One region of the Mesorhizobium sp. M0802 genome, then DNA from elsewhere that is predicted to be linked to it. Evidence: predicted binding sites of a transcription regulator. Region 1 holds the regulator's gene; the other holds the start of a gene.
The links. The regulator LexA, encoded in region 1, represses DNA repair genes until DNA is damaged. The targets are predictions, from matches to a motif close to TGTTCNNNNTGTGTTCNG.
Positions count from the first base shown of each region.

Region 2: NKI10_RS07825 (ATP-dependent helicase) is a predicted target of LexA. The motif match lies at 5,218-5,235, and genes of this name have one in related genera.

Region 1 is NZ_JAMYOY010000005.1:244,619-259,633, reverse strand. Features, by position in the region: gene NKI10_RS11035 (AMP-binding protein) at 1-1,602, shown strand, start outside; gene kynA (tryptophan 2,3-dioxygenase) at 1,599-2,435, shown strand; gene kynU (kynureninase) at 2,542-3,789, opposite strand; gene NKI10_RS11020 (GntR family transcriptional regulator) at 3,957-4,721, shown strand; gene lexA (transcriptional repressor LexA) at 4,927-5,709, shown strand; gene NKI10_RS11010 (ComEC/Rec2 family competence protein) at 5,703-8,159, opposite strand; gene arr (NAD(+)--rifampin ADP-ribosyltransferase) at 8,272-8,688, opposite strand; gene gltX (glutamate--tRNA ligase) at 9,150-10,574, shown strand; gene gltA (citrate synthase) at 10,756-12,087, shown strand; gene lpxB (lipid-A-disaccharide synthase) at 12,252-13,430, opposite strand; gene NKI10_RS10985 (LpxI family protein) at 13,420-14,322, opposite strand; gene lpxA (acyl-ACP--UDP-N-acetylglucosamine O-acyltransferase) at 14,309-15,015, opposite strand, start outside.
Region 2 is NZ_JAMYOY010000003.1:388,157-403,171, forward strand. Features, by position in the region: gene NKI10_RS07805 (histidine kinase dimerization/phosphoacceptor domain -containing protein) at 1-712, shown strand, start outside; gene NKI10_RS07810 (response regulator) at 709-1,158, shown strand; gene NKI10_RS07815 (dienelactone hydrolase family protein) at 1,162-2,067, opposite strand; gene NKI10_RS07820 (glucose/quinate/shikimate family membrane-bound PQQ-dependent dehydrogenase) at 2,679-4,991, opposite strand; gene NKI10_RS07825 (ATP-dependent helicase) at 5,276-7,990, shown strand; gene NKI10_RS07830 (ABC transporter permease) at 8,308-9,348, opposite strand; gene NKI10_RS07835 (ATP-binding cassette domain-containing protein) at 9,345-10,142, opposite strand; gene NKI10_RS07840 (substrate-binding domain-containing protein) at 10,229-11,242, opposite strand; gene NKI10_RS07845 (sugar phosphate isomerase/epimerase family protein) at 11,358-12,266, opposite strand; gene NKI10_RS07850 (Gfo/Idh/MocA family protein) at 12,263-13,294, opposite strand; gene NKI10_RS07855 (LacI family DNA-binding transcriptional regulator) at 13,490-14,515, shown strand; partial or broken gene NKI10_RS07860 (ferritin family protein) at 14,543-14,856, opposite strand.

The sequences.
Region 1 (15,015 bases):
GACACATTCACGCGCGACAACCTGCCGCCGCCGGAGCAATGGCCGGAGTTTTTGCTCGACGGCTTCGACTATCCCGACCACATAAATGCCGGCGTCGAATTGACCGACAGGCTGGTCGAAAAAGGGTTCGGCGACCACACCGCGCTGATCGGCAATGGCCGCCGCCGCACCTACAAGGAACTGTCCGACTGGACCAACAGGCTCGCCCATGCCCTGGTCGAGAATTATGGCGTCAAGCCGGGCAACCGGGTGCTGATCCGCTCGGCCAACAACCCGGCCATGGTCGCCTGTTGGCTGGCCGCCACCAAGGTTGGCGCGGTGGTCGTCAACACCATGCCGATGCTGCGCGCCGGCGAACTCGCCAAGATCGTCGACAAGGCGGAAATCACGGTTGCGCTTTGCGATACAAGGCTGATGGACGAGATGACCGCCTGCGCCAAGGGCAGTGCGTATCTCAAGCAGGTCATTGGCTTCGACGGCACGGCCAACCATGACGCGGAACTCGACCGCGCCGCCCTCGACAAGCCGGTCACCTTCACTGCCGTCAACACCGGCCGCGACGATGTCGCCCTGCTCGGCTTCACCTCCGGCACCACCGGCGTGCCGAAGGCGACGATGCATTTCCACCGCGACCTGCTGATCGTCGCCGACGCCTATGCCCGCGAAATCCTGGAGGTGACGCCCGACGACATCTTCGTCGGCTCCCCGCCCCTTGCCTTTACCTTCGGTCTTGGCGGGCTCGCCATCTTCCCGCTGCGTTTCGGCGCCGCGGCGACGCTGCTGGAACAGGCGACGCCACCCAACATGATCCACATCATCGAGACCTACAAAGCGACCATTTCCTTCACCGCTCCAACCGCCTATCGGGCCATGCTCAAGGCCATGGATCAAGGCGCTGACCTGTCCTCGCTGCGCGTCGCGGTTTCGGCGGGCGAGACGCTGCCGGCGCCTGTCTTCGAGGAATGGACTGAGAAGACCGGCAAGCCGATCCTCGATGGGATCGGCGCCACCGAGATGCTGCATATCTTCATCTCCAACCGCTTCGACGACATGAAGCCGGCCTCCACCGGCAAACCCGTCGGCGGCTATCAGGCACGCATCGTCGATGACGAGATGCGGGAGCTGCCGCGCGGCTCTACTGGCCGGCTGGCGGTGCGCGGCCCGACCGGCTGCCGCTACATGGCCGATGCCAGGCAAAAGGACTATGTCCGCGATGGCTGGAATCTCACCGGCGATACGTTCACGCAGGACGAGGATGGCTTCTTCCACTTCGCCGCGCGTTCCGACGACATGATCGTCAGCGCCGGCTACAACATCGCCGGCCCCGAGGTCGAAGCGGCGCTGCTCTCGCATCCCGACGTCGCCGAATGCGCGGTGACCGGCGCCGAGGACGGTGAACGCGGCCAGATCGTCGAGGCGCATATCGTGCTTGTGCAAGGTGTTTCGCCGGACGCATTGACCGTCAAACGCCTGCAGGACCACGTCAAGGCAACGATCGCGCCCTACAAATATCCGCGTTCGGTGAAGTTCATCGACGCCTTGCCCAAAACCCAGACCGGCAAGATCCAGCGCTTCCGGTTGCGCGCGGAGAAGAGCAATTGATTAAGCCGCACGATCCGGCGTCCGATGGCGCGCAGATGTCGTTCAAGGAGCGGATGTCCTACAGCGACTATCTGCAGCTGGACAAGGTGCTCGATGCGCAGGCGCCGCTGTCTTCGGCCCATGACGAGATGCTGTTCATCATCCAGCATCAGACATCGGAATTGTGGATGAAGCTCGCTTTGCACGAGATCGGCGCCGCGATCCGCTCTATCCGCGCCGACCGCCTCGAACCGAGCTTCAAGATGCTGTCTCGCGTCGCGCGCATCTTCGAGCAGCTCAACAATGCCTGGGACGTGCTGCGCACGATGACGCCAAGCGAATACACCGAGTTTCGCGACGCGCTCGGCCAATCCTCGGGCTTCCAGTCGTGGCAGTACCGCGCTATCGAGTTCATGGCCGGCAACCGCAACCTAGCCATGCTCGGGCCGCACAAGCACCGGCCCGATCTTACGGACAGGCTGGAAGCGATCCTGGCCACGCCGTCGCTGTACGACGAGGCGCTTCTGCTTTTGGCGCGCAATGGCTTCGACATCGGCGCCGATGCCGGGCGCACGGACTGGCGCGAGACGCGCGTCGAGAACGAAGACGTGCTGGCTGCCTGGCAAACCGTCTACCGCGACCCGCAGCGCTACTGGATGCTCTACGAACTGGCCGAGAAGCTGGTCGACTTCGAGGATTACTTCCGCCGCTGGCGCTTCAACCACGTCACCACGGTCGAGCGCATCATCGGCTTGAAGCGCGGCACGGGCGGCACCTCAGGCGCCTCCTATCTGAAGAAGATGCTGGAGGTTGTGCTGTTTCCGGAGCTCTGGACGGTCCGCACCCGGCTCTAGAGCATTTCACCGTTTAACGTAAACGGCGAAATGCTCTAGCTCTTTGATTTGACGCAATTGCGGACGGAAAACCGCTTCACACTTTTCCTGAAATTGCTCTAGTTCCTCAGGTGACCGCGGTCTTCACCGCGAAGCGGGCGTCCTGCCAGGCGCCGGTGCGCAGAATATCCTCCAGGACTTCGACCGCCTGCCAGACATCGCCATATCCGACATAGAGCGGCGTGAAGCCGAAACGGATGGTCGACGGCGCCCGGAAATCGCCGATCACGCCGCGCTCGATCAGCGCGCGCATCACCTGATAGCCATGCGGATGGAGGAACGACACCTGGCTGCCGCGCTGGCTGCCGTCGCGAGGACTTTCCAGTTCAAGCCCGTAGGCGCCGCATCTGGCTTCGACGAGCTGGATAAACAGGTCGGTCAGCGCGATGCTTTTTCTGCGCACCGCCGCCATATCGACGTCGTTCCAGATATCGAGCGCGCCCTTGAGCGCCCGCATCGACAGCACCGGCTGCGTTCCGCACAGGAAGCGGCGAATGCCGCTGCCGACGGCAAAGCCCTGCTCGAAGGCAAAGGGCCGCGCATGGCCCCACCAGCCGCTGAGCGGCTGGTGGGCATCGTCATGGTGGCGCTCGGCCGCGTAGATGAAGGCTGGCGAGCCCGGGCCGCCATTGAGGTATTTGTAGGTGCAGCCGACGGCGAAATCGGCATTGGCACGGTCAAGTTCGACCGGCAAGGCGCCGGCCGTGTGGCAGAGATCCCAGATGATCAGCGCGCCGGCGTCATGTGCCTTGCGCGTCAGCGCCGCCATGTCGCGCAACTGGCCGGATTTGTAGTTGACGTGGTTGACCAGGATGACGGCAACGCTGTCGTCGATCAGCTCCTCGATTGCGGCCGCGTCGACGCCCTCCAGCCGCAGCCGCGTTCCCGGCCGGGTCGAGGCGACGCCTTCGGCCATGTAGAGGTCGGTCGGGAAACTGTCGCCCTCGGCAACGATGACCGACCGATCCGGCCGCATGCCGAGCGCTGCGTGCAGCAGCTTGTAGATGTTGATCGAGGTTGTGTCGCAGACCACCGTCTGCCCATCAGCCGCGCCGATCAGTCGCCCGAGCTGATCTCCGAGTTCCACCGGCATGTTGAACCAGCCGGCGGTGTTCCAGGCGCGAATGAGGTCGTGCGCCCATTCCTGCGTGGCGGCCTGCTGCAGTTCGCTGAAGACGACCGCTGACGCGGCGCCCAGGGAATTGCCGTCGAGATAAATCACGCCTTGCGGCAAGACAAAGCGTTCGCGCATGGAGCGCAGCGGATCGGCGGCATCCATTGCTTCGATTGTAGCGAGATCGGGTGTCGTGCTCATGATCCGGCGCCCCTCCATGGACAAACGCGCGCGGCGGAGCCTGCCGCCCAAACATGCCGGCGATCTTGAGTGGTCGCCCTTGAACTGTCAAACATTATATATAATTCACCCATTGAAAGGCTTTGATATATAATGATCCGCCGAGCGTTTATGTCTGATGGATCACGATGCTGGATGACGAGCAGACCTCGAAGACGGAAGCGGCCTATCGCCTGCTCAGGCGCGATATTCTTGCGACCCGGCTGGCGCCTGCCGCGCCGTTGAAGCTGAGCACGCTGCGCAACACCTACGGCATCGGCTGGACGCCGTTGCGCGAGGCGCTGTCGCGGCTGGAGGCGGAACGGCTTGTGACCGCCATCAGCAACCGCGGGTTTGCGGTCGCTCCCGTCTCTCGGGCGGAGCTCGAGGATTTGGCGCGTGCGCGGCTGGTGGTCGAACTGCCCCTGCTGGTGGAATCGATCGAGGAGGGCGACCGTGAGTGGGAAGACGCGGTCGTTGCCGCCCACTATCGTCTCTCACGGTGCGGGTCTGTTCTCGACGATCCATCGGATGATGCGGTCGACGCGTGGTACGAAAAACACGATGCCTTCCATGCGGCGCTGCTCAGTGCCGCGACATCCAGCTGGCTGCTGCGCTTCAATGCGACGATTTCCGACCAATTGCATCGCCATCACCGCTTTCTGGGTCTGGCCCCGACGCTGCGCGCCGCCGCCGGCCGCACGGATGGCCACCGGAAGGCCGTGGCGGCCCTGCGCGACGCCGTGGCGATCGAACACCATACCGCCCTGATGGAAGCGGCCCTCGATCGCGACGTCGAACGTGCGAAAACTCTGATGACCGCTCACATCGGCTACACGCTGCAGGTCTATGCCCAGAGTGAACCCGGCGCGGATGCTGCGCAGCCCCGTCCGAAAAGGAAGCGGCGATCGTAGCCGACGACGCAGGGCACTTTGTCTTCGTTTCACCCCGTTGCCGGCCAACGACTACGAGCGCCGCTCGCGGTGCCGAACGTCACGCTGAACAAAACGTCAACACATTCATTAAACTTTAAAAGGTTGCGGAACACAACTGGAACAGATAGTGTTTGTTCTGGGTTTGTTTTTTCTGATTCTGGTTTCAGAACCCCTGGGGGCCGCGATGCTGACGCGCAAACAACATGAGCTTCTGATGTTCATCCATGAACGCCTGAAGGAGAGCGGAATCCCGCCGTCCTTCGATGAGATGAAGGAAGCGCTTGACCTCGCCTCCAAGTCCGGCATCCACCGCCTGATCACGGCGCTTGAGGAGCGCGGTTTCATTCGCCGGCTGCCGAACCGGGCGCGCGCGCTGGAAGTGCTGCGGCTGCCCGACTCGATCGCACCAGGCCTCAATGCGGCGAGGAAGTTTTCGCCGAGCGTCATTCAGGGCAGTCTTGGTCAAACCGGCCAAGGGCAAGGCGGCCAAGGACAAGGCGCGATGGGCCAAGGCGGTATCGGTCGCCAGATCAAGCCGGGCTCGCCGTCGCGTTCGATGTCGGCCGGCAATGACGACGCCGTTTCGGCGGTGTCGATCCCGGTGATGGGACGCATTGCTGCCGGTGTGCCGATCGACGCCATCCAGCATCAGACCCATTCGATCTCGGTGCCGCCCGACATGATCATGGGCGGTGAACACTACGCGCTCGAGGTCAAGGGCGATTCGATGATCGAGGCCGGCATTTTCGATGGCGACACGGTCATCATCCGCAATGCCGACACAGCCAGCCCCGGCGAGATCGTGGTGGCGTTGGTCGACGATGAGGAAGCGACCCTGAAACGCTTCCGCCGCAAGGGCGCCTCGATCGCCCTGGAAGCCGCCAACCCGGCCTACGAGACCCGCATTTTTGGACCGGACAGGGTGAAGGTGCAGGGCAAGCTTGTCGGATTGATCCGGCGCTACTGAGCCGGCTTGGGTTTGTACTTTTCACGCTGGTTGTAAGGCGGCAGGCCGCGCGCTTCGCGGGAGAAGCGGCGTTGCTCGTGCCAGGGGCGATACGGCTTGTCGACGGCGAAGCGGATGGTTGGCGCTGCAGCTGCCGATTGCGGATCGAAGAAGACGGCGGCGCTGCCGTCGCGGGCCAGCTGTTTCTTCGTCACGACCAGCACCAGCGGGTCGCGGCACGGATTGTAAGCGGTGGCGTCATCGATGACGATCAGGCTCGCGAAGGCACAGGCCGGCCGCGCCGTCTTGCGGTCTTTCGCAAGCGCTACAATGGCTCCGGAAGGGTGCCGGGCGATACAGAGATCGCCGGTGCAATAGAAGGGCGAGCCGGGCGGCAGATCGAGCGGATCGAGATCGAACCGCGTATCTGTTGCCTCGAAAATCTCAGGTGGGATAATGGTTTCGGCCCGCAGCGCCCGTTTCCAATTGTCCGTGGTGAATTCGTTGGAGCGTTCGCGGTTGAGGGCGAGTTCGCCGCCACCGATCGGCATGGCCACCAGATGCGCATCCTCGGATATGAGCACGTCGGGCGTAAGCACCTGCGGCACCGTCAACAGGCCGGCCAGCGCGAAAGGCACGGCCGCCAACCTGAGCCAGGTGGTGGCCATGGTGGCGATGACGAGGGCGACCGCCACCAACAGCACCGAGCGAATGGAGATCAGCCCGACGGCGTCGACCGGCGAGCGCTCGGAAATCCAGGCCGATATAGCGATCATCGCCATCAGACCCTTGCCCATCACATAGAGGAACGGCCCGTCGGCGCCGAACGGCATCGCCAGTGCGCTGAGCACGGCAAAGGGCATGACGATCAACGAAACAATCGGCATCACGGCCAGATTGGCGATCAGGCTGAGCGGCGACACACGCTGAAAATGCCAGATGGCGAACAGCAAGGTTGCACTGCCGGCGATGATCGAGGTCATGGCGAGGCCGCCCATGGCCAGCGCGAATTTTCGCGACAGGAAGCCGACGAAGGAGCGCTTTGCCGGCGGCGTTCTCACCTTGTCGGCGCGGTAATCGGCCCAGCCGGCATAGGCGCCGACAAGGGCGGCGGTGGCGGCAAACGACATCTGGAAGCTGGGACCGACCACCTCGTGCGGCGACACCAGGATGACGGCAATGGCGGAGATCGCCAGATTGCGCATGGTGAGTGCGGCGCGATCAAACAGCACGGCGACAAGCATGACCGCCAGCATGATGAAGCTGCGCTCGGCGGCAACCACGACGCCTGAAATGACGAGATAGGCGGCGATGGAGACGAGTGCTGCCACTGCTGCATATTTCTTGACTGGGCGGCGCGAAGAGAAATCGGGAAACAGCGCAAAGGCGCCACGCAGCAACGCCATGATGGTGCCGGCAACCAGCGCCATGTGCAGGCCGGAGATGGAGATGATGTGGTAGATGCCGGTGCGCCGCATCGCTTCGTTGACCTCGTCCGGGATGCCGGCGCGCACCCCGACAATCAACGCCGCGGCAATCTCGCCTTCGGCGCCGCCGATCTTGCCCCTGATATGGTCGGCAATGTTTTCGCGCGCGTTCTCGATTGCCGAGGAGAGCCGCGCGGCCAGCGGCGGCGGTCCCTGCGTAGCAATGGTTTTCGGATTGCCGAGAAAGAAGCCGCTGCCGCCGATACCGGTGAAATAGCTGTCGAAGGAGAAATCGTAGCTCTCCGGCCGCACCGGACCGGTCGGCGGCAACAGCCTGGCATAGCCGGTGATCAGGGAGCCGGCGGTCATATCGGCGGGAACGGTCCGCGCCGAGAGCCTGACCCGCTCCGGGGCGTAGCGCAGCTTGGGGTAAGCGGTCGAAACCACGTCAAGCGTCAGCCTGATGCGCCCGCTCTCCATCTGTTCGAGACTGACGACGCGGCCGGTCAGCCGTGTCTGGATCTCGGAGCCGAGCATCTGCGTTCCGGCGCGCCAGGTCTCGACTTTGGCGGCGACGACGCCGAGCGCGCACAGCATCGCGGCCATGCAGAACAGATGCGTCCTCGGCCGAGGTCGCGTGGCGACAGCGCAACATGTCGCCAGCACCACAATGGCGATTGGCTGCGCAAAGCCGGGCTCGCCGGCCAGCGAGAAATAAATGATGACGCCGGCCGCCAGGAAAACCGGCACCAGCAGGAAGGCGACGCCCCGGTCGAGCTCCGTGTTGGCGGCCACGGCAAGGCTGCGGCGGAGCGCGGGCCATGACGGACGGCGAAGCCGTCTGCGCAGACGGGCGATAGATCCGGGCGCTGTGACTTGCGCCGGCAAGGCGTGACCGGGCAGCGCAGGCGCGACGCCGGGATGCGGCTCAGGCAGCGCGAGGGGCAGCGGCTCGGCATAGGGACTATCGGCAAACAGCGAGCGTTCGCTGACGCTTGCCTCGGCGCCTTCGCCTTCCTTCGTGCCCCGGCCACGTCCAGCCATCGGGTCTGCCCCTTGCGCCCCAGACCTCCTATGCTACATGAACGCGCAAAGCGCGAAAGTCCGTGCGGTCGCGTCCACCGCGCCGGAATTGACCATCACTCGCCAAGGACGCTCAATCCTCAATCATATCCCGGCCCTCCGCCCTCAGGCGAGCAAGCCCATCGCGCATTGCCTTCAATTGTTCGGGTGTATGACCCTGCCATTCAGCGAGCTCCCCCAGGATGAGCAACGGCTCACGGGAGCGGTAGGATTTCGTCGGATTACCGGGAAATTTTTTATCGGTCAGGTTAGGGTCATCCATGAAAAACCCCGTCGGCTTTACGATGTAAATCCTTTGACGACCGTCACCCGTTGCAAGCTCTGCTCCCCAGATGGCGGCTTCAAGTGTCTGGGTGAAATAGACCCATGACAGTGGTTTACCTCTGAAATTGGAAGGGTGGCCGACGCTCAGCAGATCCCCCGGTTTCAAATCCGCCCGGGTACCATGGTAGAACGGATCACCCTCCGTAGGGTCGGCGTTTCTGGTCATCGGTAGTCCTTCTTTCAATCTTGCCTCCTTAGTGGCGAGACCGGACTGCACACAGTTGCGGTGTTCACGATAATGATTGCAGAAAGGTCAATATGCGTGACCAAGCCAACGCTGTCACGGCGGCGTTGTAGTCGGGCAGTCCGCCTCCGTGAAGAAATGTCCGCTCGTCAGAGGGGGCTACCACCGTCGCAGCGATGTTCCAGGCACTGTGACGGACGCTGCAGCCGAATGGAACCCAGACATTGACGCTGCTGCCAAATGAGGTTGCGCGGAGGTGCGAACAGATTTTGTGCTACAAGGCTCCGGCGCCCGTTGACGCAACCGATAATTGCCGACGTGCCCCGGCCTCGTCCAGCCATCGGGTCTGCCCCTTGCGCCCCAGACCTCCTATGCTACATGAACGCGCAAAGCGCGAAAGTCTGCGCGATCACGCCCCGCTTTCCAAGGTTCCCGAGAGTTCCATGTCCGACACGGTCGTCACCCGTTTTGCCCCCTCGCCCACCGGCTATCTGCATATAGGCGGCGCGCGCACCGCACTGTTCAACTGGCTGTACGCCAAGCACACCGGCGGCACGATGGTGCTGCGCATCGAGGACACCGACCGCGAACGCTTCAACGAGGCGGCGACACAGGCCATTCTGGATGGGCTGACCTGGCTCGGCCTTTCCTGGGACGGTGAGGCCATATCGCAGTTCGAGCGCGCGCCGCGCCACCGTGAGGTGGCCGAGGAGCTGGTGCGCCTGGGCAAGGCCTATTACAGCTACGAGACGCCTGCCGAGCTCGAGGCGATGCGCGAGGCCGCACGCGCCAAGGGCTTGCCGCCGCGCTACAACGGCCAGTGGCGCGATCGTGCCCCCTCGGAGGCGCCTCCCGGCGTCAAGGGCGCCATCCGCATCAAGGCGCCGACCGAGGGCGAAACCGTGGTGCACGACCGTGTGCAGGGCGAGGTGCGCTTCCCCAACAAGGACCTCGACGATTTCATCATCCTGCGCTCGGACGGCAATCCGACCTACATGCATGCCGTCGTCGTCGACGACCATGACATGGGCGTCACCCACATCATCCGTGGCGACGACCATCTGACCAACGCCGCGCGCCAGACGGTGATCTACAACGCGATGGGCTGGGACGTCCCGTCGATGTCGCATATCCCGCTGATCCACGGCGCCGACGGCGCCAAGCTGTCGAAGCGGCACGGCGCACTCGGTGTCGAGGCTTATCGCGCCATGGGCTATCTGCCCGAGGCACTGCTCAACTATCTGGCAAGGCTCGGCTGGAGCCATGGCGACGACGAGATCATGTCGATCAAGGACATGATCTCGTGGTTCGACATCGGCGATGTCAACAAGAGTGCGGCGCGCTTCGACTTCGCCAAGCTCGAGTCGATCAACGGCGCGCATATGCGCAAGATGGCCGATACCGAGCTGTTCGACATTTTCGTCGCCACTCTGCAATACCTCGAAGGCGGATCTGCTATCGCCGCCCGTCTCGACGACGCCAGGAAGGCGCAGCTGCTGGCCGCCTTGCCGGGCCTGAAAGAGCGCGCCAAGACGCTGGTGGAACTGGCCGATGGCGCGGCCTTCCTGTTCGTCGAGCGGCCGCTGCCGATCGACGAGAAGGCGGCAGCACTGCTCAGTGCCGACGCGCGCGCTATCCTGCGCGGCGCACATGCCGCTTTGCAGACTGTTTCGGGCGATTGGTCGGCTGCCGCGGCTGAAGCCGCGGTGCGCGAGTTCGCAGCGGCCGGCGGCCACAAGCTCGGCGCCGTGGCCCAGCCGCTCCGGGCGGCCCTTACCGGCCGTAGCACCTCGCCCGGCGTGTTCGACGTGCTTGCCGTGCTTGGCCGCGAGGAAAGCCTGGCGCGGATTGCGGATCAAATCGATTAGGAGCGAGCTGGCCCAAAAAGATTGGCATTGAAAGGCGGGTTTCGCAGTGCAACATTAGGCCTTGGCCCAATCTGGCACGCACCTCCTAAAATGCGGTGGCGAGTTCGCGCATTCCGGTGATTTCGACGTGTCGTTTGCAGGAATTGCCTTGCCGGCATGAGGAACATGAAGGAGTTTGAGAATGAGCGAAGCTGCGACAAGACTGGAACCCGGCAGCAAGACGACGCACCCGTCGACTGCCACGCTCGAACTGGCCGGCAAGACGCATGAATTCAAGGTGCGAAGCGGCTCGGTCGGGCCCGACGTCATCGACATCGGTGCGCTCTACAACACCACCGGCGCCTTCACCTACGATCCCGGCTTCACCTCGACGGCGAGCTGCGAGTCGGCGATAACCTTCATCGACGGCGATGCCGGCATCCTGCTTCACCGCGGCTACCCCATCGACCAGCTGGCCGAGCATGGCGACTTCCTCGAAGTCTGCTACCTCCTGCTCTACGGCGAACTGCCGACCAAGGCGCAGAAGGACGATTTCGACTACCGGGTAACGCGCCACACCATGGTGCATGAGCAGATGTCGCGCTTCTTCACCGGCTTTCGCCGCGACGCGCATCCGATGGCTGTGATGTGCGGCGTGGTCGGCGCGCTGTCGGCCTTCTATCACGACTCCACCGATATTTCGGATCCGTATCAGCGCATGGTCGCCTCGATGCGGCTGATCGCCAAGATGCCGACGATTGCGGCCATGGCCTACAAATACCATATCGGCCAGCCCTTCATTTACCCGAAGAACGAGCTGAACTTCGCCGCCAACTTCCTGCATATGTGCTTTGCGGTGCCGTGCGAGGAATACAAGATCAATCCGGTGCTGGCGCGCGCCATGGAGCGCATCTTCATCCTGCATGCCGACCACGAACAGAACGCCTCGACCTCGACCGTGCGGCTTGCAGGCTCGTCGGGCGCCAATCCGTTCGCCTGCATCGCCGCCGGCATCGCCTGCCTGTGGGGCCCGGCGCATGGCGGCGCCAATGAGGCGGCGCTCAACATGCTGGGAGAAATCGGCCATGTCGACCACATCCCGGAATTCATCGCCCGCGCCAAGGACAAGAACGATCCGTTCCGGCTGATGGGCTTCGGCCATCGCGTCTACAAGAACTACGATCCTCGTGCGAAAATCATGCAGAAGACGGCGCATGAAGTGCTGGGCGAACTCGGCATCAAGGACGATCCGCTGCTCGACATCGCCATGGAGCTGGAAAAGATCGCGCTGACCGATTCCTACTTCATCGAAAAGAAGCTCTATCCGAACGTCGATTTCTATTCCGGCATCACGCTGAAGGCGCTGGGCTTCCCCACCACCATGTTCACCGTGCTGTTCGCGGTCGCGCGCACCGTCGGCTGGATCGCGCAGTGGAAGGAAATGATCGAGGACCCGCACCAGAAGATCGGCCGCCCGCGCCAGCTCTATACCGGCGCGCCGGAACGCGACTACGTGCCGATTGCGAAAAGGTGAAAGAGGGTGAATGGTGAATGGTAAGTAGCGAATAGCAGGTAGTAAGTAGCAGGTAGTAAGTAGCAGCTTGATTATAGGCGAGAGCGCGTTAATCCTATTCACTATTCACTATTCACTATTCACTATTCACTATTCACTATTCACTATTCACCGTTCACTCCTTACTAAGCCCTATTCGCTCTCCCGATGTGGCGAAGAACGACATCGGCGGCGATGTCGCCGGAGGGCCTGTCGGTGGCCATGCGTCTGGCAACCTCGCCAAAGCCGTCCTTTTGCCAAGCGCGGTAGGCGGTGTCTGAAAACAGTGCCTCGAGCTGCCGCGCCAGATAGTGCGGCCGCACATACTGGTTGTAGCTTTCCGGCACGACCGGCCGGTCGGCGATAAGGTTGGGCAAAGCAGCGCTCCACACCGTGATCAGGCTCTGCGCCATCAGCATGATCGGATCGAACTTGTAGCAAGAGATCATCGGTACACCCGACAACGCCAGTTCCAGTGACACCGTTCCAGACGCAATCAGCGCCGCATCGGCCTTGCCGAAGGCCTGCCACTTGCGCTCGGGATCGAGGATGACTTCCGGCTCCTGATCCCAGCGCGCCACCGATGTTTTGACCAGTTCGGCGACATGCGGCACCGTCGGCAGCAACAGCCGCAGCCGGTGGCCGCGCGCGCGAAGCGCCGACGCCGTCTCGCCGAACGGACCGATGAGCCGGCTCACCTCGCCGCGCCGCGACCCTGGCAGGACGAGCAGCGTCTTGACGTGATCGGCCGAGAGATCGCGTGGCTGGGCTTGCGCCCTGGCCGCGCCCAGCACGCCTGGATCATGCGTGAGGCGATGTCCGACGTAAGTGCCGGGCGGGCCGCCGAGGCGGCTGAGCTCCTTTACCTCGAAAGGCAGGATGCACAGTATGTGGTCGACATAGGGCTTCATCGCGGCCGCCCTGCCCGGCCGCCACGCCCAGACGCTCGGGCAGACATAATGGATGATCGGGATCGACGGATCGGCGGCGCGGATCTTTTTGGCGACGCGCAGCGAGAAATCGGGGCTGTCGATGGTGATCAGACAGTCGGGTTTTTCGGCGGCGACAACGCTCGCCGTCTGGCTGATCCGCCGCATCAGGCGCGGCAAGTCACGCAGGATGGCGCTGAGCCCCATCAGCGCGATCTCGGCGCCGTCGAACAGCGGCGCCAGTCCGAGCACCTGCAGATGCCGCCCGCCAGTGCCGACGAGTTGCACCTCGCGCCCGGTCATGCGCTTCAGCGCCTGCACGATGTCGGCGCCCAGCAGGTCGCCGGATTCTTCGCCGGCGACGATGGCAATCTTCAGCGGCTTCTCAGCTGCCATGGACAGACTCCGCAGCCGGCAGGCCGAACACGAACAGGCCGAGCGCATTGGCGCGCGCGACAACGGCGGGGCCTTCGAGGATGAGCGAACGGCCGGCTTCGACGGCAATGCCGGCGAGCCCCGCGGCATGCGCCGCCTCGACGGTCTGGGGGCCAATAGATGGCAGATCGGCACGCAATTCCTGGCCAGGCTTGGCGCATTTGACCAGGACACCGCGCGTCTTGCCGGCCAGCCTGCCATGGCCGCGCAACTGCTGCGTCCGCTCGAGCAGTCCGTGGGTGCCCTCGACGCCTTCCAGGGCAACAGTGCGGCCACCGATGGCAATTGCCGCCTGACCAATGTCGAGCGCGCCGATGGCCTTTGCCGCCGCGTGTGCCGCCTCGATATCGCGCCAGTCGGACTTTCGCGGCACTGCTTTGGTCAGCGGCCCTTCGGCCGCGACGAGCCGGGGCACGACTTCATGCGCACCGACAACCTTGACGCCCCGTGCCTCCAGGCCGCGGGTCAATATCTTCAACAGCCCGTCATCGCCGCGGGCAAGCGCCATGGCGAGCGAGGGTATAAGCGCCAATAGCCCAAGGCTCGGGCGCATGTCGACCAACCGCGGCCTGCGCCTGATCTCGCCGGCAAGCACAAGATGGGTGATCCGCCGGCGCCTCAGCAACGCAACCAGCGAGCCGATGTCTTCCAGCGCAAGGCTTTCATGCTCATAGATTGTGAGGTCGGACTGACGGTCGGCCTGACCTTCGACCAGGATGATGACGGGCGGATGTCCGGCCTCCGCCAGGCCGGCGGCAACTTCGACCGGCAAGCTACCGCCGCCGGCAATGATGCCGACCCTGGCGTCCGGCGCAAGATCGAGGCCCGTTGAAGTGGCCTCAGCCTTCGTCATCGGCATCGTCGCCGTCGCCACCCTTAAGCGACGGGACGGCAAAATGCCGCTTGCCGCGACTGGTGATGAAATCGATGATTTTCATGGCCGTCGGCGACGACGCAAACTCGGCCTTGGCGAATTCGATGTTCTCGCCGACAGTGCGGGAGCGGTCGAAGATGGTCTTGTAAGCCTTGCGCAGCAGGTAGATTTCGGCGCGCGGCAACCCGGCGCGCTTCAGGCCGATGATGTTGAGTCCACGCAGGCTGGCGCGATTGCCCACCGCAATGGCGTAGGGAATGACATCGCCGACAAAAGCCGAGCAGCCGCCGAGAAAGGCGTTGTCACCAACACGCACGAACTGATGAACGGCGCTGAGGCCGCCGATATAAACGCTGTCACCGACCTCGCAATGGCCGCCCAGGGTCGCGCCATTGGCGAAGGTGGCGTTTTTGCCCACGACGCAATCGTGAGCGATGTGGGCATAGGCAAGGAAATTGCCGTTGTCGCCGACGGTCGTCTCGCCGCGGCTGGAATCGGTGCCGAGATGCATGGTCACGCCTTCGCGGATCGTGCAGTTCTGGCCGATGACCAAAGTGGTGCGGCCGCCCTTGTGCTTGGTGTTCTGCGGCGGTCCGCCCAGTGTCGCCATTGGATAGACCTTGGTCGCGGCGCCAATGGTTGTCGCGCCCAGCACCGAGACATGGCTGACCA
Region 2 (15,015 bases), on a different contig from region 1:
CTCGGAGGATCGCATCACCGCCGACAAGAACCGCTTTGAAAAGGCTGTCAAGGAACGCACGCGCGAGCTTGAGGCCGCCCTTGAGGCGCAGACCACGCTGCTGCACGAGGTCGACCATCGGGTGAAAAACAACCTGCAGATGATCTCCTCGCTGATCATCATGCAAAGCCGGGCAATCAAGGATGAAGCGACGAAGCGATCCCTGACCACCATGCTGGAGCGCATCGAGGCGCTGAGCACTGTGCATCGCCGTCTCTACCAGTCAAAGGATGTCAGCCGCTTCGATGTCTCGGATTTCGCCAGGGATCTGGTCACCGACCTGCTGACCGCATCGGGGCGCGCCGAGATCAAGCCGGCGCTGGACCTCGAACCCATCGTCATTCCGGCCGAAAAAGCCACGCCTGTTGCCTTGATGGTCAATGAGCTTGTCACCAACGCGCTGAAGCACGCCTTCAAGGAAAAGCCGGACGGCACCACCGCGGGGCGCATCGGCATCAAGATGAGCCAGCCCGACGGCCACTTCAACATCGAGGTTTCCGATGACGGCGTCGGCATGGCCGAGGCCAGTGGCGATGCTTCTTTCGGCATGCGGCTGATCAAGTCGCTTGCCCGTCAGTTGCATGCCGACATCGAATGGCGCGACGCCGGCCCGGGCACAAAGGTCGTCATCTCGATGCCGAACGAACCGCAGCAGAAAGGGAAGCTGTCATGAACGAACCGCTCAAGGTCCTGATCGTCGAGGATGAGGCGTTGCTGGCGATGGAACTGGAAAGCCTCGTCGAGGAAGCCGGCCACAGCGTTGTGGGTTGGGCGACATCGTTGGCCGAAGCAAGAGGTATGATTGATACCGCCGATGCCGATATTGCCTTTGTCGACATCCACCTCGCCGACGGACCAACCGGGGTCGAGGTTGCCGAGCATATCCGCGAGGGTAACCGTTCCATGGTGGTGTTCATGACCGCCAATCCAAAACGCATCCCCGACCATTTCGCCGGCGCGATCGGCGTCATCGCCAAGCCCTACACGATGAACGGACTGGTGTCGGCGTTGCGCTATCTGCAGGAGGGCGTGCGGCGCCCGCCCCCGGTCTCGGTGCTGCCGGCCGGTTTTACGCTGTCGCCGGCCTATGAAAGCGTATGGGCGTCGTCGGCGGCCTGAAGCTTACGCCAGCTTCTCCTTGAGGAAAGCGATCGTCCGTCCCCAGGCGAGATCGGCTGCCTTCTTGTCATAGCGCGCGGCCGAGGTGTCGTTGTTGAAGGCATGGTTGACGCCGTCATAGACATAGACGGTGTATTCGACATGGGCGGCGTCGAGCGCCTTCTTGTAGGCATCGATGCCGGCGTCGATGCGCTCGTCTAGGCCGGCATAGTGCAGCAACAGCGCCGCCTTGATCTTCGCCACATCCTCGGCCTTCGGCTGCATGCCGTAATAGGCGACGCCGGCGGCGAGATCGGGCGCGTTGACCGCCAGATTGTTGACCGTGCCGCCGCCCCAGCAGAAGCCGACAGCACCGACCTTGCCGTTGCCGTCCTTCTCGCCCTTGAGATAGGCGATGGTCGCCAGGCCATCGGCGGTGACCTGGCTGGCGTCGAGCTTGGTGAACATGTCGCGCGCCTTGTCCTCGTCGGCGGGCGTGCCGCCGAGCGGCGACAGGAAATCCGGCGCCAGCGCCACGAACCCCTCCAGCGCAACGCGCCGCGCCACATCCTTGATATGCGGGTTGAGCCCCCTGTTCTCATGCACCACGATGACGGTGCCGAGCTTGCCGGACTGGTCCGCCGGCCTGACCAGATAGCCCTTCATCTCACCGCTGCTGCCGGAATAGGTGATATCTTCAGCCTTCACGCGCGGATCGTTGTCGGCGACGATTGCCGCCTGCGCCGAATTCGCCGCAAGCAGCGGCGCGATCGCGGCCGCCGCCGCGCCCGATCCGGCAAGCCTGGTCAGCTGTTCCATGAAGCGGCGGCGGTCGAGCGTCAGATGCGTGTATTCGTCATAGGCATCGATCATCGCCTGGGTGATGGCAGGTTTGGCAGGTTTGACGGCTTCGGCGGTGGGTTTCGTCATGGCGTGCTCCTCGTTAGGAGATGATCTCACGGTCACTCCGGGATGACTCGCGGATCAAGATAGGGTGCAAGCTCGCACGGTCCAGTCTCGGATGGGTGACGCTTGCGCCATCGAACGATGCGGCGGCACCGCGGAACGCGCCCATCACATTTTGGTCATTTCAGAGAATGTCGATGGTGCCGCCACAATATGGAAGGAAGCTGATGATGGTCTCGCCCGTAGCGGCGAGCCCGACGAGAAGGAACAACGCCATGACCTTGTCTACTCCGATCCTTGCAAGCGCGCTCGTGCTTGCTGTTGCTGCCTTGCTGGCAATGCGCTCCGCTGCTGCCGCAGCCGCCGCTCGGATGGTGAAGGTCCGCGTCGACCGGCGTCGGCCGTCACCACGCTGATCCAGCAGGCCGAAACAGGGCCGCAGCTAACCAATGAAGTACTGGGCTCCGTGCCCAGTCTCAAAGGCCATCTCTTACGCAAGCTGACCAAGGCTGCTGCTGCCCCTCATCGCCCTGCCGGGCACTTCTCCCCGTATAGATGCCGGCAGGCAGATGAGGGGCGGCGCGACATTGCCAGAATATCTGCCGGGCCGATCACTTACCTAAGTCACATCGCTGCTACTTCGGCAGCGTATAGGCCATCACATAGTCGCCGGGCTTGGTGCCGACCGAGCCGTGGCCGCCGGCGACGATGACCACGAACTGGCGGCCGTCGGCGACGGTGTAAGTCATCGGCGTCGACTGCCCACCGGCCGGCAGCCTGGCCTGCCAGAGCTGCTTGCCCGATGTCAGGTCATAGGCGCGCAGATAGTCGTCGACCGCCGCGCCCAGGAAGACGACACCGCCGGCGGTGATCATCGGCCCGCCAATGCCGGGAACACCGACCTTCAGCGGCAAGGGCAACGGCGTCATGTCATAGACGGTGCCGTTGCGGTGCTTGTAGGCGATCTTGCCGGTTCTGAGGTCCGCTCCCGCCACATAGCCCCATGGCGGCGCCTGGCAGGGCACGCCGAGCGGCGACAGGAACGGCCCCATCACCACCGCATAGGGTGCGCCCTCATTGCGGTTCAGCCCCTGCTCGCTGCCGCGCCCCTCATCCGGCGGCGGCACCTGGTCGCGCGGAATGAGCTGCGATTTGAACGCCAGATAGGTCGGCATGCCGAACATCACCTGCCGCACCGGATCGACGGCGACGCCGCCCCAGTTGAATGTGCCGAAATTACCGGGATAGACCAGCGACCCCTGCACCGATGGCGGGGTGTAGCGGCCCTCGTAGCGCAGGCCCTGGAATTCGATCCGGCAGGCCAGCTGGTCGAACATGGTGATGCCCCACATGTCGGCGCCGGTCAGCGGCCTCGGATTGAAGGAGAGATCCGAGACCGGCTGCGTCGGCGACGTGTGATCGCCCTCGACAGCGCCGCCCGGCGCCGGCACTTCCTTGATCGGGATGATCGGCTCGCCGCTGCGCCGGTCGAGCACGTAGAGGTCGCCCTGCTTGGTCGGTCCAACCAGGCCCGGAACGACGCCGGCAGCGGTGGTGATGTCGACCAGGGTCGGCTGTGCCGGCACATCCATGTCCCAGAGGTCGTGATGCACGGTCTGCCGCACCCAGCGCACTTGTCCGGTGGCCAGATCGAGCGCGGTGATCGAGGAGGAAAACTTCTCGACATTGGCGCTGCGGCCCATCCCGAGCTGGTCCGGCGTCTGGTTGCCGAGCGGCACATAGAGCAGGCCGAGCTTCTCGTCGGCGCTTGCCGTCGACCACATGTTGGGCGAGTTGTGGGTGTAGGTCTGGCCTGCCGCCAGCGGCGTTGTCTGGTCCGGATTGCCGGAATCCCAGTTCCACACCAGGGCGCCGGTGTCGACGTCGAAGGCCCGGATGACGCCGGACGGCTCTTGCGTCGAATAATTGTCGTTGACCGCGCCGCCGATGATGATCTTGCCGCCCGCAATCAGCGGCGCCGAGGTCGAGTAATAATAGCCCGACTTCGGATACGGCATGTTGGTCAACAAATTGAGCGTGCCGGCTTCGGCGAAGGACGGGCAGACCTGGCCGTTGGCGGCGTCGAGCGCGATCAGCCGCGCATCCGAGGTCGGCAGATAGACGCGCGTCGCGCAAGGCTGGCCGGCGGCGATCTTGGCATCGGCATAATAGGACACGCCGCGGCAGGTCTGGTGCTGGCGGTCCTTGTCGAGCTTGATCTTGGGATCGAAACGCCATTTCTCCTTGCCGGTGGCGGCATCGATGGCGATGGCGAAATTGTGCGGCGTGCAGATATAGAGCGCATCGCCCACCTTCAGCGGCGTCACCTGGTAGGTGGTTTCGCCGACATCGTCCGGCCCTTTCACGTCGCCGGTCTGGTAGATCCAGGCCGGCTGCAATTTGGCGACATTGTCGGGCGTGATCTGGTCGAGCGGCGAATAGCGCTGGCCAAATTGCGTACGGCCGTAGAAATGCCATTCGCCCGGAGGCACATTGCCGCCGAGATCGGCAGTCGGCGTCACCTTGTCGGCGCTGAGGTCGCCGGCGATGTCCTTGGGATCGGCCGTCATCGAATAACCGGCGACGGCGAGCGATGCGAGCACGGCCAGAATGAGCGGCGCGCGCGCGTCGGGGCCGATCAGGCCCCGCCTTGCCCAAGGCGTCAGCAGCCACAGCGCCAGAAGCACGATGATGCCGCCGCGCGGTCCGAGTTCCCACCAGTCGAAGCCGATTTCCCACACCGCCCAGGCCAGCGTGCCGAGCACGATCGCCGCGTAGAGCCAGAGCGCCGTCGATTTGCGCCGGAAGAGCAGCCATGCGGCGATGAGGAAGGCGAGACCGGTGACGACATAGTACCAGCTGCCGCCCAGCATCGCGAGCCAGACGCCGCCGCCGCCAAGTGCGAGGCCGATGAGGAACAGGATGAGGGAGGTGATGACGACAGCCAAGACGATACTCCTTCGACTGATGCGCTTTGCAGCGCCTCACGGGCAGCCGCCCCTGCCCTGTCGCCAGCTTTCTCCCCCAGGCCGCGTGTGTCAAGCTGGCCCTGCCAGCATAAGGCGAGAGCAAACGCTCGACTTCATTCCGCTCCCACGCTGCAGCACCTCCACGACATTGTCGGGCGTCGGGACGATGAAATTCGCACTGCGCCCCAGAATCTCACTTCCAAACCAGAACAAAACGTAGACACTTCTGGTCTTTCGCTCCCGAATCACTACATTCGGGGGAGATGTCCGGCTTTGCGGAAGACATGCCCTTTTTTGACGAACCCAATGCGCGGCCCGCGGCCCCGTCGGGCATAGCCGCGCGCGCCATGGCGGCCCGCAGCGGCCCCAACAGCGCGCCCGATTATCTCAACGGCCTCAACCCCGAGCAGCGGCTGGCGGTGGAAACCACCGAAGGCCCGGTCCTGGTGCTGGCCGGCGCCGGCACCGGCAAGACCCGCGTGCTGACCACCCGCATCGCCCATATCCTGGCCACCGGCAGGGCTTTCCCCTCGCAGATCCTGGCGGTGACCTTCACCAACAAGGCCGCGCGCGAGATGAAGCAGCGCATCGGCCATCTCGTCGGCGAAGCCGTCGAGGGCATGCCGTGGCTCGGCACCTTCCACTCCATCGGCGTCAAGCTCTTGCGGCGGCACGCCGAGCTGGCCGGGCTCAAATCCGATTTCACCATCCTCGACACCGACGACGTCGTACGGCTGATCAAGCAGCTGATCCAGGCCGAAGGCCTCGACGACAAGCGCTGGCCGGCCAAGCAGTTCGCGCAGATGATCGACGGCTGGAAGAACAAGGGCCAAGGCCCCGCCGACATTGCCGAGGGCGACGCGCGCAGCTTCGCCAACGGCAAGGGCCGGGAACTCTACAGGGCCTATCAGGAGCGGCTGAAGACGCTGAACGCCTGCGACTTTGGCGATCTGCTCTGCCACCCGATCCGCATCTTCCGCGCCAATCCGGACGTGCTGAAGGACTACCACAAGCGCTTCAAATACATCCTCGTCGACGAGTACCAGGACACCAACACCGCGCAATACATGTGGCTGCGGCTGCTGGCGCAGCGGCCTGAAGGCAAGCCGATCTCCCCCCATGTGGGGGAGATGTCCGGCAGGACAGAGGGGGGCGCGAAAGATCGCGGCGTCTCCGATAATCAAAATGCAAATGCCGGCGGGACAGCGCCCCCCTCTGTCGGCTCCGCCGACATCTCCCCCACAAGGGGGGAGATTGGGCGCTCTTCGGCCGAAACCCGCGCCACCGTAAACATCTGCTGCGTCGGCGACGACGACCAGTCCATCTATGGCTGGCGTGGCGCCGAGGTCGACAACATCCTGCGCTTCGACAAGGATTTCCCGGGCGCCACCATCATCCGGCTGGAACGCAACTACCGCTCGACGGCGCACATCCTCGGCACCGCCTCGCACCTCATCGCCCACAATGAGGGTCGCTTCGGCAAGACGCTGTTCACCGAGAAGGTCGCCGAGGACGACGAGAAGGTGCATGTTCACGCCGCTTGGGATTCCGAGGAGGAAGCCCGCGCCGTCGGCGAAACCATCGAGACCTACCAGCGTGCCAAGCACAAGCTGAACGACATGGCCATCCTGGTCCGCGCCTCCTTCCAGATGCGCGAATTCGAAGACCGCTTCGTCACGCTCGGCCTCAATTACCGCGTCATCGGCGGCCCGCGTTTTTATGAGCGCATGGAAATCCGCGATGCGCTGGCCTTCTTCCGCGTCGTCGCGCAGGGCGCCGACGACCTCGCCTTCGAGCGCATCGTCAATGTCCCCAAGCGCGGCCTGGGTGAAGCCACCATCCGCCAGATCCACGACACGGCGCGGAGCTTGCGCATCCCGATGCTGGAGGCAGCCGCCAAGCTTGCGGAAAGCGACGAGCTGAAGCCGAAACCGCGCGCGGCCTTGCGCGAAGTGGCGGCCAATTTCGAGCGCTGGCAGAAGGCGCTGGAAACCACGCCGCACACCGAACTCGCCGAGACCATTCTGGAGGAGAGCGGCTACACCGACATGTGGAAGAACGACCGTTCGGTCGAGGCGCCGGGCCGGCTGGAAAACTTGAAAGAGCTGATCCGCTCGATGGAGGAGTACGAATCGCTGCGCTCCTTCCTCGAACATGTCGCCCTGGTCATGGACGCCGAGCAGAATGCCGAGTTGGATGCCGTCAACATCATGACCCTGCATTCGGCCAAGGGCCTCGAATTCGAGACGGTTTTTCTCCCCGGCTGGGAGGAAGGCCTGTTCCCGCATCAGCGCGCGCTGGACGAAGGCGGCCGCTCCGGCCTGGAGGAAGAGCGCCGTCTCGCCTATGTCGGCCTGACCCGGGCCAAGAAGAACCTGCATCTGTGGTTCGTCTCCAACCGCCGCATCCACGGCCTGTGGCAGTCGACCATTCCGTCGCGCTTCCTGGACGAACTGCCGGAAGCCCATGTCGAGGTTGCCGAAAGCGGCAACTCCTATGGCGGCTACGGCAATTCCTATGGCGGCGGTTCGTTCGCGTCGGGCCGTGGCGGCCAGGGCGCAGGACGGCAGAACCCCTACGGCGCCTCGCGCTTCGACAATGTCGGCGCGGAAAAATCCGGCGCCTTTTCCAACACCTATGCCACGCCCGGCTGGCAGCGCGCGCAGGCCAACCGCACCGAGGCCACCGACCGCAACTGGGGCTCGCGCTCCGGCCATCAGGTCGAGCGCATCGGCTATGGCGAGACCGACAGCGGCTACGGCGCCGGCCGCACCTCGGTCAAAGGCCGCACCATCGACGGCGAACTGGTCGCCAAATCCGTCGCCGACACGCCGTCAGCCTTTAGTGTCGGCGACCGCGTCTTCCACCAGAAATTCGGCAACGGCAACATTTCCAACATCGAAGGCAACAAGCTGACCATCGACTTCGACAAGGCCGGCCAGAAACGCGTGCTCGACGGGTTCGTCGCGGCGGTGTGAGCGCCCGCTTGTCCTGTTGTCCTACAAGCGACCACATTGTTGTAGTCTGGCGGAGCCCTCCCCGCCTCGTCATCCACGGGCGGAGCAAGGAGCGTAGCGACGCAGCGTAGACCCGAGGATCCATCCCGCGTCTTCAACGCGTTGCCACGGTGCGGAATCCTGCGCAGCTGCACTCCAAGGTCGCGGAATGGATTCCAGGGTCTACGCGACGGAGCTTCGCTCCTGCTCCGCCCTAGAATGACGAAGCGACGGGCGTCTGCCCAGTCGTCGGGGCATGCGGTCCGCAACATGAGCGTCCCCGTCAATTTAGCCCGCCCTCACCTGTACCGCGCCTGGTTCCACTTGTGCCCCAACAGCGACAGGATGATGATCAGGCCGTTGAAGAACTGGACGTAGAAGCCGCTCAAGCCCGCCGCCACGACGCCGGTCTGGATGAACGACACGGTGACCGCGCCGATGGCGCCGCCGGCAACCGTGCCGATGCCGCCCCAGGTCGGCGTGCCGCCCACGAACACCGAAGCCAGCACCGGCAAGAGATAGCCGTCGCCCGCGGTCGGCCACCAGGTGAAGTTGATCATCACCGAAAACGTGCCGGCGATCGCGGCCCCAATGCCGGTGAAGATGAACACTTTCACCCGCACGCGCTTGACGTCGATGCCCATCTGCTGGGCGCTGTCGGGGTTGTCGCCGACCACCCTCACCTGCGCGCCGAAGCGGTGCCGGTTGTAGAGCATTGCCGACAAAATGACGAAGGCGAGTGCCCAGAAGACCTGTACCGGAAAACCCCACACCTGACCGGAGAAGATGGTGTACGCCCAGCTGTCGCTGAGACCGGTCAATGCCGTCGATCTGCCCTCGTTGATGATCTGGATCAGCCCACGCAGCAGGAAATTCATGCCGAGCGTGGCGATCAGCGACGACAGCCCGCCATAAACGACGAGCGACCCAACGAGGAAGCCGAGCAGCGTGCCCGTGAGAATCGCCGCTGCGATGCCGAGAAACGGATCATAGCCGGCCTGCACCACCAGCGCGAACACCCAGGAGGCAAAGCCCATGGTTGCGGGAAACGACAGGTCGATCTCGCCGCAAGTGACGACGAACACCAGCGGCACCACCACGAACAGCGCAACGGGCAGCGTGGTCAGCACGGATCTGTAGAGATACCAGGTGGTGAACACGGTCGGGTTGGCGATCAGGAACGCCGCCATCATGATGATGAACACGGCGAGCGTGCCGAGCGCTGCGCGGTTGTCGATGACGAAACCGCGCAGCCAGTGGTCGGACGGGTGCTTCCACTCGGGTCGGGCTGCCTTGCCGCCGAGAGGGCTCTGCAGATCGGGTTCCATGGTCTTGCTCATCGTGCTGCCCTCTCCGCGTCGCCGGCCTCGTGCAGCCCCGGCAATCCGCCGGGATGCGCAACGTCTTCCATGAAGTTGATCAGCTCTTCGGCCGACTTGACCTCGGTGCGATCGGCGGTCAGCGCCACCTTGCCGCGGTCAATCACCACGAAGCGGTCGGCGATGTCGAAGACGTGATGGATGTTGTGGCCGATGAAGAGGATCGAGCGCCCGCTCGCCCGCACCTGGCGCACGAAATGGAAGACCTTGGCGGTCTCGGTCAGCGACAGCGCCGTCGTCGGCTCGTCGAGGATGATCAGCTCCGCCTGCTTGTAGATGGCGCGCGCGATCGCCACGCCCTGGCGTTCGCCGCCGGAGAGCTGGCCGACGATCGAATGCGGCGTGAACACTTTCGAGGTAAAGCCGATCTCGCGCATCAGCCGGCTCGCCTCCTCTATCTCTTTATTGACCTTCAGAAAGCCCATGAAGCCGGTGAGTTCGCGGCCCATGAAGATGTTGCGCACGATGGTCTGCTGCACGGCCAGCGCCCGGTCCTGGAAAACCGTCTCGATGCCGGCGTCGCGCGAGCGTGCCGCACTCCAGCCGGTCACCGGCTTGCCGCGCACCAGGATCTCGCCGCTGGTCGGCTTGACGACGCCGGACAGGATCTTGATCAGCGTCGATTTGCCGGCGCCATTGTCACCGATCAAGCCAACCACCTCGCCGCGGTCGACCGAGAGATTGACCCCGCCCAGCGCATAGACCTGGCCATAGGATTTGCTGATGTCGCGCAGTTCGATGATGCGTTCGGCCATGGCGATCCTCGCTCCTGTGGTATCATCCCGGCCTGGTGCCGGCGGTCCTGCCGGCCGGGCTTGCGCCCAGCCGGCAGTTTGGGAGGTCAGCGCAGCGCCTGCTTGGCGAGCTCGGCGACGATCTCGTAATTCTGCGGCGTGACGAAGCCCGCCCCGGTGTCGACATTCATCGGCGCCAGGCCCAGCACCACCTGCTGGCAAAGGCTGAGGATCGGCAGATAGCCTTGCAGAAACGGCTGCTGATCAGCCGTCAGCTGCACCCAGCCGCCCTTGAACGCCTCGACGATCTGCGGGCTGGTATCGAAGCCGAAGTTGAAGATGTCGCCGGGCTTGCGTCCTGCCGCCTGCATGTAGGTGGCGACGTTGCCCAGCATCTGGCCGCCGGGATAGCCGACCGCCTTGACGTCGGGATTGTTGAGCAGGGCCGCGGTGATCACCGGTATCGCCAGATTGGGGTCGGACGCCCATTCGCCGCTCGGCGGCGACGACAGCTGGATGACCTCGACGCCGGCTTCCTTGAGTGCTGCCACCGTGCCGCGCTCTCGCGCGCCGCGGGCCTCGTTCTCGAACGGACCGATCATGATTGCCTTGTCGCCGGACTTGAGCTTCCCGAGCTTGAACGCCTCAGTGCCGAGCGCGCGGCCCTGCTGCTCCTGCTGGGCGCCGACATAGCCGCCGCCGAACGCGTCCACCACCTTCGGCACCGGCACGTTCTGGTACATCATCTTGATGCCGTCCTTATGCGCCTGTTCGGCCAGCGGCATGATCGCGGCGTCGCCCGGATGGCCCATCATGGCAATGCCGTTTGGCTTCACGGCGACGGCCTCACGCAATTGCTGCACCATCTTCTCGACGTCCCACTGCGAGAAGATGTAGTCGACCTTCGGCCCGAGATCGGACGCCGCCTGCTTGGCGCCATTGTAGACGATGGTGCCGAAAGCGTCGCCCTCGGCGCCGCCGACGAAAAAGCGGATGTGGACATCCTTGCACCACTGGGCGTCGAGCGCCTGCGCCGGCAGAGTGGAGATGGCAGCGCACAGCGCCGTGGCGGCGGCCACGACGGTCGAGCGCAGAAGTGTCGTTCTCATTGCGATGCTCATGCACGTTCCTCCCTTTTGTCCTCGGTGAGCCGAGGGGTTCGTCGTTCGCTTTTCGGCAGTGCTTGTCGGCAGTGCTTGGCAATCTGTCAGGCCGGCTCCTCCCACCGGCCCTCGGTCACGCTGGGTTCGGCAGGTAGGTCGCTCCTCCCCGGCATTGCTTGAGGTATTCCAGCCCGCGCACCTGGCCTGTGATTTCGAGATCGCCGCGATAGACCGGGTCGTGCCAGCCCTCGATGTCGATGGCGCCCTTGTAACCGGCCAGCCGCAATTCGCTGATCACCCGCGTCCAGTCGCTGTCGCCAAAACCGGGCGTGCGCATCTGCACGAAGGGCAGCTTGCCGAACACGCCATGCTCGCGGATCACATCCCAGCGCACCGTCGCGTCCTTGCCGTGGACATGGAAGATGCGCGGCGCCCATTTGCGGATCTGCGGCATCGGGTCGATGAGATAGACCAGCTGATGGCAGGGCTCCCATTCGAGGCCGAGATTGTCGTCGGGCAATTCGTTGAACATCAACTCCCAGGCATCGGGATTGTGGGCGATGTTCCAGTCGCCGGCCGCCCAGTTGCCATCCATCGCGCAATTCTCGAAGGCGATGCGCACGCCCTTGTCTGCGGCGCGCCTGGCCAGCGGACCCCAAATCTCACGGAAGCGCGGCAGGCTGTCTGTCAGCTTCTTGCCACGCAGACGTCCGGTGAAGCCGCTGACGATCGAAGCGCCGAACAGATGCGCATTGTCGATGACGGTTTCCCAGGCCGCGAGCACGCCGCGATCGACCTCGCCATCCTCCAGCGGATTGCCGAACACGCCGATCGACGACACGGCGACATCGGCATCGCCGATCGCCTCGCCAATCTCACCGGCGAGCCGCGCCAAATCCTTGCCGCCCAGCGTCTGCCAGAAGAAGGGCTGGATGCTCTCGAAACCGAGCGGCAGAATCTCTTTGATGTAGGCGGCGGGGTCTTCGAGATTGGCCCGCACCATGGTGCCGATCCGGATGTCGAGAAGCGGGTTTGGCATCATGATGCTTCCTGTGTGATTGCGACGCGCCGTCCGGTCTCGGCGCTTTCGATGGCGCCGAAAACCATGGCCAGGCTTTTGATGTTGTCGCTGCCACGCGTTTCCGGCTCGCTACCGGTCTCGATGGCGTGGATGAAATCCTTGATGACGCCGAGATGACCGCCGATGCGGTCGGCGGGATCGAGCGGCGGCACGATGATGGGCTGGGTCAGGTCGAAAAGGCCGTCGCGGACCGACAACACAACTTCGGCCTTCAGCCCGTCCTCGCCGTCCCAGACCAGGCTGCCGTGCTCGGCGACGATGCGCCATGTGCTCTCCCAACTGGTGCGGAAGCCCGCCGCGCACCAAGAGCCTGCATAGGTGAACCGCTTGCCGCCACCGAGATCGAAGATAGCGCTGGCCGAGGAACCCTGCCGGTACCAGGAATTGGCCGGCTCCCATTCCTGGCAAAAAACACCGGCGGGATCGCCTGCGACCATGTAGCGGGCGGCGTCGAATGTGTGGATCGCCATGTCGAGCAAGAGCACATGCGCCATCTCCTCGCGAAAGCCGCCGAAATGCGGCGCGACGAAGAAGTCGGCATGGATGCTGGTTGGCTTGCCGATGGCGCCGGAGTCGAGAAAGCGCCTGATGCGCCGGACATTGGCGACGTAGCGGCGGTTCTGCACCACGGCATGAACGCGCCCTACCTGGCGCGCCGCGTCGACAATGGCGCGGGCATTTTCCGGGGTGTCGGCGAGCGGCTTTTCGGTGAGCAGATGGCAATTATGGGCAAAGGCGGAAAAGGCGACGTCGCGGCGGGCGCCAGGAACCACGACATCGAACACCGCGTCGGGCTTGGTCTGGTCGAGCACCGCGTCGAGGCTGGTGCCGATTACCGCGCCGTCGAGCCCGTATTCGTGCGCCCTCGCCTTCGCCCGTTCGGCGTCGAGATCGACAAGGCCGACAATGGCCAGCCCGTCGATCTGCCTCGCGGCATCGAGCCAGGCCTTGCTCATCGCACCACAGCCGACGAGGACGGCATTCATCATCCGGCATTCCTCCCGTCCGGCCCCTCCAGACCGAATGTCACGGCATTGACGGCACCACCGTAAACGTTTCTCCGTAAACGTTTACGAGAACACACCCGATGGCCTAGAATGTCAATCGGCTGCCCGCGAAAATCATCCCGAAGCCTTGGCCTGAGCGGCAGCCGGTGCTAGCCAAGGGTCGGGGGAGAGAAGTCCTTGGCGTCCAGCATCCATGACCTCGCGCGTCACCTGAACATTTCGATCGGCACCGTGTCGCGGGCGCTGAACGGCCGCGCCGACGTCAATGCCGACACCCGCCAGCGCGTGCTCGCCGCCGCCAAGCAGCTGAACTATTCACCCAACCAGTCCGGCCGCAGCCTGCGGCAAGGCGCCACCCATTCGATCGCCTTCATGCTGCAACCGCATCCGGGGGACCAGCAATATGGCGAACCGTTCTTCATCCCGTTCCTGATCGGTCTGCAAGGCCGGCTTGCCGAGTATGGCCTGGATCTGATGGTCGTCATGGGTGAGCCCGGTCAATATCAGCAGGACAGGCTGCGCCGAGTGGTTGAGACGCGCCGGGCCGACGCGGTCGTGTTGGCCAACACACGGCGGGAAGACGATCGGATCGACTATCTCAGCAAGGCCGGCTTTCCCTTCGCCACGCTTGGCCGAAGTCAATCCGGCGACGACACCTATCCTTCGCTCGATATCGATTTCGAGAGGGCGGGTGATGAAGCCGTCGACCGGCTGGTCGCGCGCGGCCACCGCCGCATTGCCGCCATCCGCCCTTCGCTTGATCTCAACTTCGGCTACCTGTTCCTCGACGGCTACCGCAAGGCGCTGAAGCGGCATGGTATCGAAGTCGACCCCGGCCTGATCGCCGACGGCTTCATCAACGAGGCCGGAGGCTACCAGGTGACGCCGCGCGTGATGCTCTCCAAGGACCGGCCCACAGCCATCATCTTCAACAATGACGCAATGGCGCTCGGCGGCTGCAAAGCACTGGCCGAGATGGGCATCAGGCCCGGCCACGACATCGCGGTGATCGTCATCGTCGACACGCCGCTCTGCCGTTATTTCTCGCCGGCGCTGACCGCCTTCCGTCCGTCGCTGGAGCCGATGGGCCGGCGGCTGGCCGAAATGCTGCTGGCCTCGCTTCCCGCCTTTGCCGGCCCGGAAGGTCCGCGCATCATCCGCGAAGTCTGGCCGCTGGAGCTGATCGCCCGCGACAGCGATTGATCCGCCGCGGAGGAAGGCCGGCGGGCCTCAATCCACCTTCTTCTCGCCCCGCTCGCCGCCTTGACGATGTCGCCGGTGGTGAACAGGATTTCCTTCAGTTCCGTGCGCCAGTCTTTCTTCTGGCGCAGCAGGAATTCCAGATCCATGCCGAAATGCTTGAACTCCTCGCCTTGCGCGTTCTTCATGATCGCCTTGGCCTGAGGGTCTTTCTCGACCGACATGCGCTGTTCGTACCAGCTGATCGCCTCGGCCTCTTCGATCAACGAGGTGATCATGCGGGCAAAGGTCCGCACCTCCTGCGTCAGTTCTTCCGGTGGCTCGTGATACTGATCGAAACCCATTTATCCCTCCTGGGCCCGGGGCTCGACCGGCCATCGCAGGCGACGCTTGGGCTCGCGTGCAACGGATCAGGCTGGAAAATGGTTCCGGAGCGCGTGCGACACGGTCTGTCACGCAACTATCATCTTCGCGTCCTAGACCGCTCATCGGTGGGCGCGGCA